DNA from 2 places in the Enterobacter oligotrophicus genome. Region 2 is predicted to be linked to the other one. Evidence: predicted binding sites of a transcription regulator. Region 2 holds the regulator's gene; the other holds the start of a gene.
What was found. Region 2 encodes sigma-54, which starts transcription at its own class of promoters, with help from an activator protein. Its sites were predicted from a motif close to GTTGGCACANNTTTCGCTNT; they were not measured.

Region 1: the regulator sigma-54 is predicted to act here: its motif matches at 636-655, upstream of EoCCA6_RS18310 (amino acid ABC transporter substrate-binding protein).

Annotation. Positions count from the first base shown of each region.
Region 1 covers NZ_AP019007.1:3,822,368-3,829,621, reverse strand. Annotated here, with positions in the region: gene lnt (apolipoprotein N-acyltransferase) at 1-526, shown strand, start outside; gene EoCCA6_RS18310 (amino acid ABC transporter substrate-binding protein) at 928-1,833, shown strand; gene EoCCA6_RS18305 (amino acid ABC transporter permease) at 1,988-2,728, shown strand; gene gltK (glutamate/aspartate ABC transporter permease GltK) at 2,728-3,402, shown strand; gene EoCCA6_RS18295 (amino acid ABC transporter ATP-binding protein) at 3,402-4,127, shown strand; gene rihA (pyrimidine-specific ribonucleoside hydrolase RihA) at 4,248-5,189, shown strand; gene EoCCA6_RS18285 (zinc ribbon-containing protein) at 5,269-5,751, opposite strand; gene leuS (leucine--tRNA ligase) at 5,966-7,254, shown strand, end outside.
Region 2 covers NZ_AP019007.1:1,915,745-1,922,998, forward strand. Annotated here, with positions in the region: gene lptA (lipopolysaccharide ABC transporter substrate-binding protein LptA) at 1-264, shown strand, start outside; gene lptB (LPS export ABC transporter ATP-binding protein) at 271-996, shown strand; gene rpoN (RNA polymerase factor sigma-54) at 1,044-2,477, shown strand; gene hpf (ribosome hibernation promoting factor) at 2,500-2,787, shown strand; gene ptsN (PTS IIA-like nitrogen regulatory protein PtsN) at 2,870-3,361, shown strand; gene rapZ (RNase adapter RapZ) at 3,407-4,261, shown strand; gene npr (PTS phosphocarrier protein NPr) at 4,258-4,530, shown strand; gene mtgA (monofunctional biosynthetic peptidoglycan transglycosylase) at 4,570-5,295, opposite strand; gene elbB (isoprenoid biosynthesis glyoxalase ElbB) at 5,292-5,945, opposite strand; gene arcB (aerobic respiration two-component sensor histidine kinase ArcB) at 6,177-7,254, opposite strand, start outside.

The DNA.
Region 1 (7,254 bases), 1.9 Mb from region 2:
GGTTCCGTTTGGCGAGTTTGTTCCACTGGAGTCGATTTTGCGCCCGCTGGCACCGTTCTTTGATCTGCCGATGTCCTCCTTCAGCCGCGGTCCGTATGTTCAGCCGCAGCTGCACGCGCACGGCTTTGCCCTGACGGCAGCCATCTGCTACGAAATTATCCTCGGCGAGCAGGTGCGCGATAACTTCCGCCCGGATACCGATTACCTGCTGACTATCTCTAATGATGCCTGGTTTGGTAAGTCGATTGGCCCGTGGCAGCACTTCCAGATGGCGCGTATGCGTTCTCTGGAGCTGGCGCGTCCGCTGCTGCGCAGCACCAACAACGGTATCACCGCCGTGATTGGGCCGCAGGGGGAAATTCAGGCGATGATCCCGCAGTTCACCCGCGAGGTGCTGACCACCAGCGTTACGCCAACCACCGGTCTGACACCGTACGCCCGTACCGGCAACTGGCCGCTGTGGATTTTGACCACGCTGTTCGGCTTTGGCGCGGTGTTAATGAGTCTGCGTCAGCGTCGTAAATAGCCTTACCTTCTGTTGCCGGGTGGCGGCTGCGCCTTACCCGGCCTACATTTCCATTCCCGTAGGTCGGGTAAGGCGCAGCCGCCACCCGACAATTCCCCCTAATACTCAATCTGGCACGCCTATTGCTTTGTTTATTCACGCAAACGCAGTTTGGCTTAACGTGCAACCTTGTCGCACCAGCGTAGATCATCGGTAGCACCGAAACGGTGCAACGAGAGATTTTTGCCTCTGAATGGTGCGGCGCGCTTCGCAAAAATAAACAATAACGCAGCAAAATCTTTACATTAAGCCAGACTAAATGTTAACAAGCATGCATAACACTGCACTCGCATAGCGCGAGATATAACAACATCACAATGGGTATCAATGCGTCACTGGCGCTGATAAGAAAGGAGTTGGGTATGCAATTACGTAAACTGGCCACAGCAATGCTGGTTATGGGAATGTCCGCGGGCGCGGTACACGCTGCAGACGCTCCGGCAGCAGGAAGCACTCTCGACAAGATTGCCAAAAATGGCGTGATCGTGGTCGGCCACCGTGAATCTTCTGTCCCGTTCTCTTACTACGACAACACGCAAAAAGTCGTGGGCTATTCACAGGATTACTCCAACGCCATCGTTGAAGCTGTGAAGAAAAAGCTGAACAAACCTGACCTGCAGGTGAAGCTGATCCCTATCACTTCACAAAACCGTATTCCTCTGCTGCAAAACGGCACCTTCGATTTTGAGTGTGGCTCCACCACCAACAACCTTGAGCGCCAGAAGCAGGCCGCCTTCTCCGACACCATTTTCGTGGTAGGTACGCGTCTGCTGACGAAAAAAGGCGGTGAGATCAAAGATTTTGCTGACCTGAAAGGTAAAGCCGTTGTTGTCACCTCCGGTACGACCTCAGAAGTGCTCCTGCACAAACTGAATGACGAGAAGAAAATGGACATGCGCATCATCAGCGCGAAAGACCACGGCGACTCCTTCCGTACCCTGGAAAGCGGTCGCGCCGTCGCGTTTATGATGGACGATGCCCTGCTGGCGGGTGAACGTGCGAAAGCGAAGAAACCAGACAACTGGGAAATCGTCGGCACTCCGCAATCAAAAGAAGCGTACGGCTGTATGCTGCGTAAAGGCGACGCCGACTTCAAAAAGCTGATCGATGACACCATCGCTCAGGTTCAGACATCCGGCGAAGCGGAAAAATGGTTCGATAAGTGGTTCAAAAACCCAATTCCACCAAAAAACCTCAATATGAACTTCGAACTGTCTGACGACATGAAAGCGCTGTTCAAATCACCTAATGACAAAGCTCTTAACTAATTAGAACAACAGGGGCGGGATCTCCTGCCCTCTCGATTGTCGGGAAGCATGGACAGACTATACGTTGAGTGGTCGTTCCCCACTCAGCGCGAAAATGAGCTTCTCACCAATCTTCGAGGGTAGCGCTGCTACCCTTTTTTTTCCGGAGTTTATTATGTCAATCGACTGGAACTGGGGCATTTTTCTGCAACAAGCCCCGTTCGGCAACACCACCTATCTTGGCTGGCTGTGGAGCGGCTTTCAGGTCACCGTTGCGTTATCGATAACGGCGTGGATCATCGCGTTTCTTGTCGGTTCGCTGTTCGGTATTCTGCGCACCGTTCCTAACCGTTTACTCTCTTCTGTTGGCACGCTGTATGTGGAACTGTTCCGTAACGTTCCGCTGATCGTGCAATTCTTTACGTGGTATCTGGTTGTGCCGGAACTGCTGCCGGAAAATCTTGGCATGTGGTTTAAGGCAGAACTGGACCCTAACGTGCAGTTCTTTGTCTCCTCCATGCTCTGTCTGGGGCTGTTTACCGCTGCGCGCGTTTGCGAGCAGGTGCGTGCCGCCATTCAGTCACTGCCGCGCGGGCAAAAAAATGCCGGTCTGGCGATGGGGCTCACGCTGCCACAAACCTACCGCTACGTGCTGCTGCCAAACGCTTATCGCGTTATCGTGCCGCCCATGACCTCAGAGATGATGAACCTGGTGAAAAACTCGGCCATCGCCTCCACTATCGGTCTGGTGGATATGGCGGCTCAGGCCGGTAAATTGCTGGATTATTCCGCCCATGCGTGGGAATCCTTCACGGCGATCACGCTCGCGTATGTTCTGATAAACGCATTCATCATGCTGGTGATGAACCTGGTTGAACGCAAAGTTCGCCTGCCGGGCAATCTGGGGGGCAAATAATGTACGAGTTTGACTGGAGTTCTATCGTTCCTTCCATGCCGTATCTGCTGGATGGCCTGGTGATCACCTTAAAGATCACCGTTATCGCCATCATCGTGGGTATCGTCTGGGGCACCCTGCTGGCGGTGATGCGCCTGTCGAGCTTTAAACCGCTCGCCTGGTTTGCCACCGCTTACGTTAACGTCTTCCGTTCCATTCCGCTGGTGATGGTGCTGCTGTGGTTTTACCTGATTGTTCCAGGCTTCTTACAGAATGTACTGGGCCTGTCACCCAAAACTGATATCCGTCTGATCTCCGCGATGGTGGCATTCTCGATGTTCGAGGCCGCTTACTACTCAGAGATTATCCGCGCGGGCATCCAGAGTATCTCCCGTGGGCAGTCCAGCGCTGCGCTGGCGCTGGGGATGACGCACTGGCAGTCAATGCAGCTCATTATTCTGCCGCAGGCGTTTCGCGCCATGGTACCGCTCCTGCTGACTCAGGGCATCGTGCTGTTCCAGGATACCTCGCTGGTCTACGTGTTGAGCCTGGCAGACTTCTTCCGTACCGCATCCACCATCGGTGAACGTGATGGTACGCAGGTCGAGATGATCCTCTTCGCGGGTGGGGTCTATTTCGTGATTAGTTTAAGCGCGTCGCTGTTGGTCAGCTGGCTGAAGAAAAGGACTGTGTAATGATTTCCCTGAAAAATGTTTCTAAATGGTATGGGCACTTTCAGGTGCTGACCGACTGCTCTACCGAAGTGAAAAAAGGCGATGTGGTGGTAGTGTGTGGGCCGTCCGGCTCCGGTAAATCCACGCTGATCAAAACCGTCAACGGCCTGGAGCCGGTGCAGCAGGGTGAAATTCTCGTCAACGGCACCAAAGTTAACGACAAGAAAACCAACCTTGCGCAGCTTCGTTCCCACGTCGGAATGGTATTCCAGCATTTTGAGCTGTTCCCGCACCTCTCCATTATCGAAAACCTGACGCTGGCGCAGGTGAAAGTGCTTAAGCGCGATAAAAAAGCGGCGCGCGAGAAAGGGTTGAAATTGCTGGAGCGTGTGGGGCTTTCGGCTCATGCGGATAAGTTCCCGGCACAGCTCTCAGGCGGCCAGCAGCAGCGTGTGGCGATCGCCCGTGCGCTGTGCATGGACCCGGTGGCGATGCTGTTTGATGAGCCCACTTCTGCACTCGATCCAGAGATGATCAACGAAGTGCTGGACGTGATGGTCGAGCTGGCACATGAAGGGATGACCATGATGGTGGTGACCCACGAGATGGGCTTCGCCCGTAAAGTGGCCAACCGCGTGATCTTCATGGACGAAGGGAAAATCGTTGAAGACTCGCCGAAAGAAGAGTTTTTCGCTAACCCGAAATCGGAACGCGCAAAAGACTTCCTCGCCAAAATCCTGCACTAATCTTCCCGGTGCGCAATCTGCGGATTGCGCACTGCTTCACGCTTTAACGTTCTTCTTCTCGTCGGCGTCACATTACAGCGTTAACCTTGTCACAAAATAACGCTACGTATGGAGAACGCTATGGCACAACCTATCATTATCGATTGCGATCCAGGTCATGATGACGCGATCGCTCTCGTCCTTGCACTTGCCTCCCCTGAGCTTGAAGTGAAAGCGGTCACGTCATCCGCCGGAAACCAGACGCCTGACAAAACCCTGCGTAACGTACTGCGTATGCTGACGCTGCTCAAACGCACGGATATTCCCGTCGCAGGCGGTGCCGTGAAGCCGCTGATGCGTGAGCTGATCATTGCCGACAACGTGCATGGTGAAAGTGGGCTGGACGGCCCGGCCCTGCCGGAGCCGGATTTCGCGCCGCAAAATTGTACTGCCGTGGAGTTGATGGCGAAGGTTCTGCGCGAAAGCCACGAGCCTGTCACGCTGGTGGCTACCGGCCCGCAAACCAACGTCGCATTGCTGCTTAACAGCCATCCTGAACTGCACAGCAAAATTGCCCGTATTGTCATCATGGGCGGCGCAATGGGGTTAGGTAACTGGACGCCCGCAGCGGAGTTCAACATCTTTGTCGACCCGGAAGCCGCAGAGATTGTCTTCCAGTCGGGTCTGCCGGTTGTGATGGCGGGGCTGGATGTTACGCACCGCGCGCAGATTATGGCAGATGACATTGAACGTTTTCGTGCTGTGGGTAACCCGCTTGCGACGACGGTGGCAGAGCTGCTCGATTTCTTTATGGAGTATCACAAAGCGGAGAAATGGGGCTTCCACGGCGCACCGCTGCATGACCCTTGCACCATCGCCTGGCTGCTGAAACCGGAGATGTTCACCACGGTTGAACGCTGGGTCGGCGTGGAAACGCAGGGAAAATACACCCAGGGCATGACGGTAGTGGACTATTACTCGCTGACGGGAAATGCGCCGAATACCACGCTGATGGTGGATATCGATCGGCAGGCATTTGTGGATTTGCTGGCGGAGCGGCTGGCTTATTATTCTGCGGCCTGATGCCCTCACCCCGGCCCTCTCCCACAGGGAGAGGGAGCAAACACTAAAAACGGCAACGTGGTTGCCGTTTTGCTTTTACCTATGGCTCAAACGGGCGTCGCTGGAACTGGTCGTGCCCGCACTTCGGACACAGCGACAACACCTCCGGCGTATAAACGGCTATATGGTGGTGGCACTTCTCACACACCAGGTTCCCCAACCCCACTACTTCGCCGCTGTGATAGACACCGTGATGGTTCAAATCCTGAAATACCTCGCGCCACTCCAGCTGCGTTTTATCGGTGATATCCGCCAGCTCCTGCCACAGGCTCTCTTTGATCACTCGCATAAACACGCTGTCGACGACCTCGTCCTGGCTCTCTTCATAGCTACGCGCAAACTCTTCCAGGTCGCGGCGTACGGCGCGCGTCACCTCTTCGATTTCCGTTCGTGTTAACTCACCCGTTTGCGTCACCCGCGCACGAGCCTGTTCAACCAGTGCGTCGATATCACGCTCGCCGTTACGCAGTCGTTCCGTCAGTGTTGCTACCAGTTCGCGGTAAAATTGAGCAACCTTGTTCATCATTTTGCCTCCTGGGTAAGTAACTATTTCTAATAATAGACCTTATTTCATCGCCGCTTTGCCAGATGAAGCACAGACCCGGTAAATTCCAGCAAAGCGCATTTGTGCGAAAGGCTGTTTTGGCACGGGCGTTTGGGCTATGCTATGCGGATCTGAATTACCACATCCATTGGCTACATTTGTAGCTGTATTGAAAACAGGACCACTGGCTGCCATGCAAGAGCAATACCGCCCGGAAGAGATAGAATCAAAAGTCCAGCAACACTGGGACGAGAAGCGTACCTTTGAAGTAACCGAAGACGAGAGCAAAGAGAAGTATTACTGCCTGTCGATGCTTCCCTATCCTTCTGGTCGACTACACATGGGCCACGTGCGTAACTACACCATCGGTGACGTGATTGCGCGCTACCAGCGTATGCTGGGTAAAAATGTTCTGCAGCCAATCGGCTGGGATGCGTTCGGTCTGCCTGCGGAAGGCGCAGCGGTCAAAAACAATACCGCCCCGGCACCGTGGACGTACGACAACATCGCGTACATGAAAAACCAGCTGAAAATGCTGGGCTTCGGCTATGACTGGAGCCGTGAGCTGGCGACCTGCACCCCGGAATACTACCGCTGGGAACAGAAATTCTTCACCGAGCTGTATAAAAAAGGGCTGGTGTACAAGAAAACCTCTGCCGTTAACTGGTGCCCGAATGACCAGACCGTTCTCGCGAACGAACAGGTTATCGACGGCTGCTGCTGGCGCTGTGACACCAAAGTTGAGCGTAAAGAGATCCCACAGTGGTTTATCAAAATCACCGCTTACGCTGACGAGCTGCTGAACGATCTGGATAATCTGGATCACTGGCCTGACACCGTTAAGACCATGCAGCGTAACTGGATCGGCCGTTCTGAAGGCGTGGAAATCACCTTCAACGTTGAGAACTACGATCAGACCCTGACCGTTTACACCACCCGTCCGGACACTTTCATGGGCGCGACCTACCTGGCCGTTGCCGCAGGTCACCCACTGGCGCAGAAAGCGGCGGAAAACAATCCGGAACTGGCCACCTTCATCGACGAATGCCGCAACACCAAAGTGGCCGAAGCCGACATGGCAACGATGGAGAAAAAAGGCGTTGCGACAGGCTTCTATGCTAAGCACCCTCTGACGGGCGAAGCCATCCCTGTCTGGGCAGCGAACTTTGTGCTGATGGAGTACGGCACGGGCGCAGTGATGGCGGTTCCGGGCCACGATCAGCGCGACTACGAATTTGCCACCAAATACGGCCTGCCGATTAAAGCCGTTATTCTGGCCGCCGATGGATCTGAACCAGACCTGTCCGAACAAGCGCTGACCGAAAAAGGCACCCTGTTCAACTCCGGCGAATTCAGCGGACTGAGCTTCGAAGAGGGCTTCAACGCCATCGCCGATAAACTGGCGTCCCAGGGCGTGGGCGAGCGTAAAGTGAACTACCGTCTGCGCGACTGGGGTGTGTCCCGTCAGCGTTACTGGGGTGC
Region 2 (7,254 bases):
ATGCAGGACAACGGCAAGCCGGTCAAAGGCCACGCCACGCATATGCATTATGAACTGGCGAAGGATCTTGTCATTCTGACCGGCAACGCCTACCTGGAGCAGCTGGACAGCAACATCACCGGCGACAAGATCACCTACCTGGTGAAAGAGCAGAAAATGCAGGCCTCCAGCGAGAAAGGCAAACGCGTTACCACCGTGCTTGTTCCGTCACAGCTGCAGGACAAAGGCAAAGACCAGGCCCCGGCACAGAAAAAGAGTAACTAATTCGATATGGCAACATTAACTGCAAAAAATCTTGCGAAAGCCTATAAGGGTCGCCGCGTCGTCGAAGATGTCAGCCTGACCGTCAACTCCGGCGAAATTGTGGGTTTACTTGGCCCTAACGGCGCGGGTAAAACCACCACCTTCTACATGGTGGTCGGTATTGTGTCGCGTGATGCAGGCAACATTATCATCGACGACGAAGACATTAGCCTGCTGCCGCTGCATGCACGCGCGCGTCGTGGAATCGGCTATCTGCCACAGGAAGCGTCCATTTTCCGTCGGTTAAGCGTTTTCGATAACCTGATGGCCGTGCTGCAAATCCGGGACGATCTGACCAGCGAACAGCGCACTGACCGCGCTAACGAGCTGATGGAAGAGTTTCATATTGAACACCTGCGCGACAGCCTCGGCCAGGCGCTTTCCGGTGGTGAACGTCGTCGCGTTGAGATTGCGCGTGCGCTGGCCGCAAACCCAAAATTCATCCTGCTGGATGAACCGTTTGCAGGCGTTGACCCGATCTCCGTTATCGATATCAAACGTATTATTGAGCACCTGCGCGACAGCGGGCTGGGCGTACTGATCACTGACCACAACGTTCGTGAAACGCTGGCCGTGTGTGAACGCGCCTATATTGTCAGCCAGGGCCATCTGATTGCCCACGGTACGCCGCAGCAAATCCTCGAAGATGAGCATGTTAAGCGCGTGTACCTTGGGGAAGACTTCAGACTCTGATAGGGTAGAGGTAACTTAACGCCGGACCGGAGAAAAACGCTCTGAACATGAAGCAAGGTTTGCAATTACGGCTCAGCCAACAACTGGCGATGACGCCGCAGTTACAACAGGCGATCCGTCTGTTGCAGCTGTCCACGTTAGAACTCCAGCAGGAGCTCCAGCAAGCGCTGGACAGCAATCCGTTGCTGGAGCAAACCGATCTTCATGACGAGGTAGACACGCAGCAAACGCAGGACACTGAAACGCTCGACACCGTTGACGCGCTCGAACAAAAAGAGATGCCGGACGAGCTACCGCTGGATGCCAGTTGGGATGAAATCTACACCGCCGGAACCCCTTCCGGAACGCGTGCAGACTACCAGGACGATGAGTTACCGGTCTATCAGGGCGAAACCACGCAGTCACTGCAGGATTACCTGATGTGGCAGGTAGAATTAACGCCCTTCTCCGATACCGACCGCGCCATTGCCACCTCCATTGTGGATGCCGTTGATGACACCGGCTACTTGACGGTCACGCTGGACGATATCCTGGAAAGCATCGGTGATGACGAGATCGAACTCGAAGAGATCGAGGCCGTATTGAAGCGTATTCAGCGTTTCGACCCGGTAGGTGTTGCCGCGAAAGATCTCCGCGATTGCCTGCTGATCCAGCTATCGCAGTTCGCCAAAGAGACACCGTGGATTGAAGAAGCGCGCTTAATTATCAGCGATCATCTGGATCTGCTGGCTAACCATGATTTCCGCACCCTGATGCGCGTCACGCGCCTGAAAGAAGAGGTGCTGAAAGAGGCGGTTAATCTGATCCAGTCTCTCGATCCACGCCCCGGCCAATCGATCCAGACCAGCGAACCGGAATATGTCATTCCCGACGTGCTGGTGAGAAAACACAATGGCCGCTGGGTCGTTGAACTGAACTCAGACAGCATTCCTCGCCTGCAAATCAATCAGCAGTACGCCTCCATGTGCACCAGCGCACGTAACGATGCCGACAACCAATATATTCGTAGCAATTTGCAGGAAGCACGATGGTTGATCAAAAGTCTGGAGAGCCGAAATGATACGCTGCTGCGCGTAAGCCGTTGTATTGTCGAACAGCAGCAGGCGTTCTTTGAGCAGGGCGAAGAGTATATGAAACCGATGGTGCTGGCAGATATCGCCCAGGCCGTCGAGATGCACGAATCAACCATTTCCCGCGTGACCACACAGAAGTATCTGCACAGTCCACGCGGTATTTTTGAGCTTAAGTATTTCTTCTCCAGCCACGTGAATACCGAAGGCGGCGGCGAAGCCTCGTCAACGGCGATTCGCGCACTGGTGAAGAAGTTAATCGCCGCGGAGAATCCCGCGAAGCCACTGAGTGACAGTAAGTTAACCACCATGCTGTCCGATCAGGGTATTATGGTGGCACGTCGTACTGTTGCGAAGTATCGAGAGTCTTTATCCATTCCGCCGTCTAACCAGCGTAAACAACTGGTCTGACACAACCGATAAGGAAGACACTATGCAGCTCAATATCACAGGACACAACGTCGAGATTACTGAGGCTTTACGCGAATTTTTGAACACAAAGTTCGCAAAACTCGAACAGTATTTCGAAAGGATCAACCAGGTCTATATTGTGTTGAAAGTGGAGAAAGTGACTCATATCTCGGATGCGACCCTACACGTGAACGGGGGCGAACTCCATGCCAGTGCGGAAGGGCAAGACATGTACGCGGCTATCGACGGCTTGATTGATAAACTTGCGCGACAGCTCAATAAACATAAAGATAAACTGAAACAACACTAATTGTCCGGGCAGTTAACGGGTGCAGTAAGGCCTGTTGTGAAACACAACAGGCCGTTTGTACAGTTAGCGCTTAGGTGAAATTATGATGAACAACGATTCCGCTCTTCAACTGAGCAATGTCCTTAACCAGGAATGTACCCGCAGTGGTGTTCACTGCCAGAGCAAAAAACGTGCGCTGGAGATCATCAGTGAACTGGCCGCAAAACAGCTGGGCCTGCCGCCGCAGGTGGTGTTTGAAGCGATCCTGACCCGAGAAAAAATGGGCAGTACCGGCATCGGCAACGGCATTGCGATCCCGCATGGCAAACTGGAAGAGGACACCTTGCGTGCCGTCGGTGTGTTTGTCCAGCTGGAAACGCCTATTGCCTTCGACGCCATTGACAACCAGCCTGTCGATCTCCTCTTCGCGCTGCTGGTGCCAGCAGATCAGACTAAGACCCATCTGCATACGCTGTCGCTGGTTGCCAAACGTCTGGCTGATAAAACGATCTGCCGTCGCCTGCGCTCAGCCCAAAGTGATGAAGAGCTCTATCAAATTATCACCGAAGCAGAAGGCAGTCAGGATGATGCATAATCGGGAGATGGCCTTCACATCTGTTGTCCTGAGGAGAAATGGAACATGGTGTTGATGATCGTCAGCGGCCGCTCGGGATCGGGAAAGTCCGTTGCCCTGCGTGCGCTGGAAGATATGGGCTTTTACTGCGTAGATAACCTGCCGGTGGTGTTGTTGCCTGAGCTGGCGAGGACACTTGCAGACAGGCAAATCTCTGCTGCCGTCAGTATTGACGTCCGTAACATGCCTGAATCCCCGGAAGTTTTTGAGCAGGCGATGAGTAATCTGCCGGAGGCTTTCTCTCCGCAGTTGCTGTTCCTTGATGCCGATCGTAATACGCTGATCCGTCGCTACAGCGACACCCGTCGTTTGCATCCTCTTTCCAGTAAAAACCTCTCTCTGGAAAGTGCCATCGACGAAGAGAGCGATTTGCTGGAACCACTGCGCTCCCGTGCCGATCTGATTGTCGACACCTCTGAGATGTCGGTACATGAACTGGCGGAAATGCTGCGTACCCGCTTGTTGGGTAAACGCGAGCGCGAGCTGACGATGGTGTTCGAATCCTTCGGCTTTAAGCATGGTATTCCTATCGATGCGGATTATGTTTTCGACGTGCGCTTCCTGCCAAACCCGCACTGGGACCCTAAACTGCGTCCGATGACCGGTCTGGATAAACCCGTGGCGGCGTTCCTCGACAGACACACAGAAGTTCACAATTTTATCTACCAGACGCGAAGCTACCTTGAGCTATGGTTACCTATGCTGGAGACAAACAATCGTAGCTACCTGACGGTGGCGATTGGCTGTACCGGTGGTAAACATCGTTCGGTCTACATTGCCGAACAGCTGGCCGATTACTTCCGCTCACGCGGGAAGAACGTTCAGTCCCGTCATCGCACGCTGGAAAAACGCAAAACATGACCGTAAAACAGACCGTTGAGATCACCAATAAGCTGGGCATGCACGCGCGCCCGGCAATGAAGCTGTTTGAGTTAATGCAGGGTTTCGATGCCGAAGTTCTGCTGCGTAATGATGAAGGCACAGAAGCGGAAGCAAACAGCGTGATTGCGCTGCTGATGCTGGACTCCGCTAAAGGCCGTCAGATTGAAGTTGAAGCCACCGGCCCGCAGGAAGAGGAAGCGCTGGCGGCGGTGATTGCGCTGTTTAACGCCGGGTTTGACGAAGACTAACAACTGCTTTTCTGGCGGGTGGCGCTACGCTTACCCGCCCTACATCAGCTTATTTCTCTCCATAAACCCTTCCCCACCTAACTGGCGCATCTGCCGCATGATCCACGCCTGACGGCTACGCACGTAACCTGACGGGGCATTGGCCTTAAAGCGAATTGGATTGGGTAAAACGGCAGCTAATAGCGCAGCTTCGGACATACTCAGGCGGCTGGCAGGCTTATTGAAATATCGCTGTGCAGCAGCTTCAACGCCAAACACACCGTCGCCAAACTCCGCGATATTCAGGTAGACGGTCAAAATCCGTTTTTTGCTCCAGACTGTTTCTATCCCCAGGGTCAGACCCGCTTCCAGCCCTTTTCGCACCCAGCTTCGACCGTCCCATAAAAACATATTTTTCGCCGTCTGCTGCGACAAGGTCGACGCACCTCGCACGCGGTTTTCATGACGTTCGTTATGGTCAAGCGCCTTCTCGATTGCCGCCACGTCGAATCCCCAGTGTTCCGCGAACTTCTGATCTTCTGCCGCAATGACCGCCAGGCCCATCCAGGGTGAGATTTCATCCATCCCCACCCAGTCAGAATGGGCAACATAGCTGAAATCACCGGTAAACCAGGCGCTAAGCTGACGCTCGACCATGACGGCAGAAAACGGCACGGGCAGGATACTGAACAGGGCGATACCGCCCCCCCAGAACACTGCCAGCACGATAACGATGCGTAACAGGATGCGTTTCACCCATGCGCCTGCAGTAAATTTACGGCTCATTCAGCAAGAACCAAAACTCGCTCCACCAGCTTTTCAATGCCCGTGGCGGCTTCAGAGAGCGTTTGTGCCAGCATATACGCTGGCGTAGTGACGATTTTATTCTCTTCATCCACAACAATATCATCCACCGGACAAGGGACATGTTCGCCCCCCATATCCTCGATAATTTCGGCAGTATCAATGTCCGTTCCGATGGTCAGGCGCAGAGGAAAATCAAAAATTTTTGGCAGCATGGCCGGAGCAATACAGATAAAGCCCTGAGGCTTGCCCGCTGCGTGCATCGCCTGAGACAGTGCCTTTAAATCCGGATCGACCACACACTCCGCCCCCTGAGTCGCAAAGGTGCTGAGATTTTTCGCCGCACCAAAGCCCCCCGGCACAATTAACGCATCAAGCTCCGCGGCATCGGCCTGCGCCAGTGGATGAATATCTCCCCGCGCAATGCGTGCGGCCTCAATCAGGACTTTTCGCGTTTCCGCCATCGGCTCACCGGTGAGATGGTTAACCACATCGGCCTGGCTTTTATCCGGTGCAAAGCAGACAACCTCTGCGCCCTGTCGGGACAATGCCAGCAGCGTGATGACGGCTTCATGTATCTCTGAACCATCGTAAACACCGCAACCACTCAGCACGACACCAATCTTTTTCATCATGACGATCCTTCTTTGCAACCTACTGAAGCACATTAAAAATTCTGATTAAAACGCTATGCTTCACACATTTCACTGATTCATGTAACAAACTATTTAAGATTTGCTATCTTATCTGCGTGCGGCCTAAATATTCAGGCGGCGTCCAAGCGAAAACAACACGAAAAATCAGGCGCAGCCACGATTTCCCTGGTGTTGGCGCAGTATTCGCGCACCCCGGTTAAGCCGGGGTCATTTTTTTCTGGCGTCCACCCAGGCTTTCAGCACCGCCACATCGTTTTGCCATTCCTGTTTCATCTCTTCAACCCATTCACCTACGTTATCTTCCCATGCAGGTAAATCCGGTGACTGGATCTGTTGGCCCAACTGCTGCAGATGACGCAACCCCACTGAGCCAGCCGCGCCTTTAATTTTATGGCCTTCTTCAACAATGCCTTTCTGGTCACGCGCCGTCAGATTGGACTCCAGCACGCTCAAATATCCCGGCATCATTTTCTCAAACACGGCGAGGCCATCGGTGATCAGTTTTGGCCCCACCAGATCGATGTACTGCTCCAGCATGGCGGTATCGAGTATCGTTTGGGCTTTTGCGCTATCAACAGACGTCATGGTGCTCTCCTCTTCATCACGGGTATCCCAGAACTTCTTGATCATGGCAGTCAGGGCTGGCACCGCCAGCGGCTTGCTGAGTACATCATCCATACCGGCATCAAGGTACTCTTTTTTATCCTTCAGCACATTCGCCGTCAGCGCCACCAGCGGCGGCAGATCGTCAGCGGCATACTTGCTCGTCAGTTCGCGGGAGATATCCAGCCCGGTCATGTCCGGTAGCTGAATATCCAACAGAACGAGGTCGTATTCGCCAGGGGTAAACATCTCCAGCGCGGCTTTTCCGGTCATTGCCACGTCCACACTGTTGCCGAGTTTTTCCAGCACCGAGCGCGCCACAATCACGTTCAGTTCAATGTCTTCCACCAGCAGAACGTGCAGCGCCGGAAGCGGCATATCGTCGTTTTCAAAGGTATCTTCGACCTCTTCCGCCACCGCAGGCGCATGTACCGTCAGCGTAAAGGTGGAACCTTTGCCCGGCTGGCTGGCAACGGTAATATCCCCGCCCATACTCTTCGCCAAACGTTTCGATACCGCCAGACCAATGCCGGTGCCGGTCGCAGGCTTCCCGCCGTGGCTGTCCTTGACCTGGTAATACATGGCGAAGATCTTATCCTGCTCCTCCTGCGGAATACCAATCCCTGAGTCCTCAACCTCAAAGTGCAGCATATCCCCTTCGTCATAGCGGATACGTACCGCC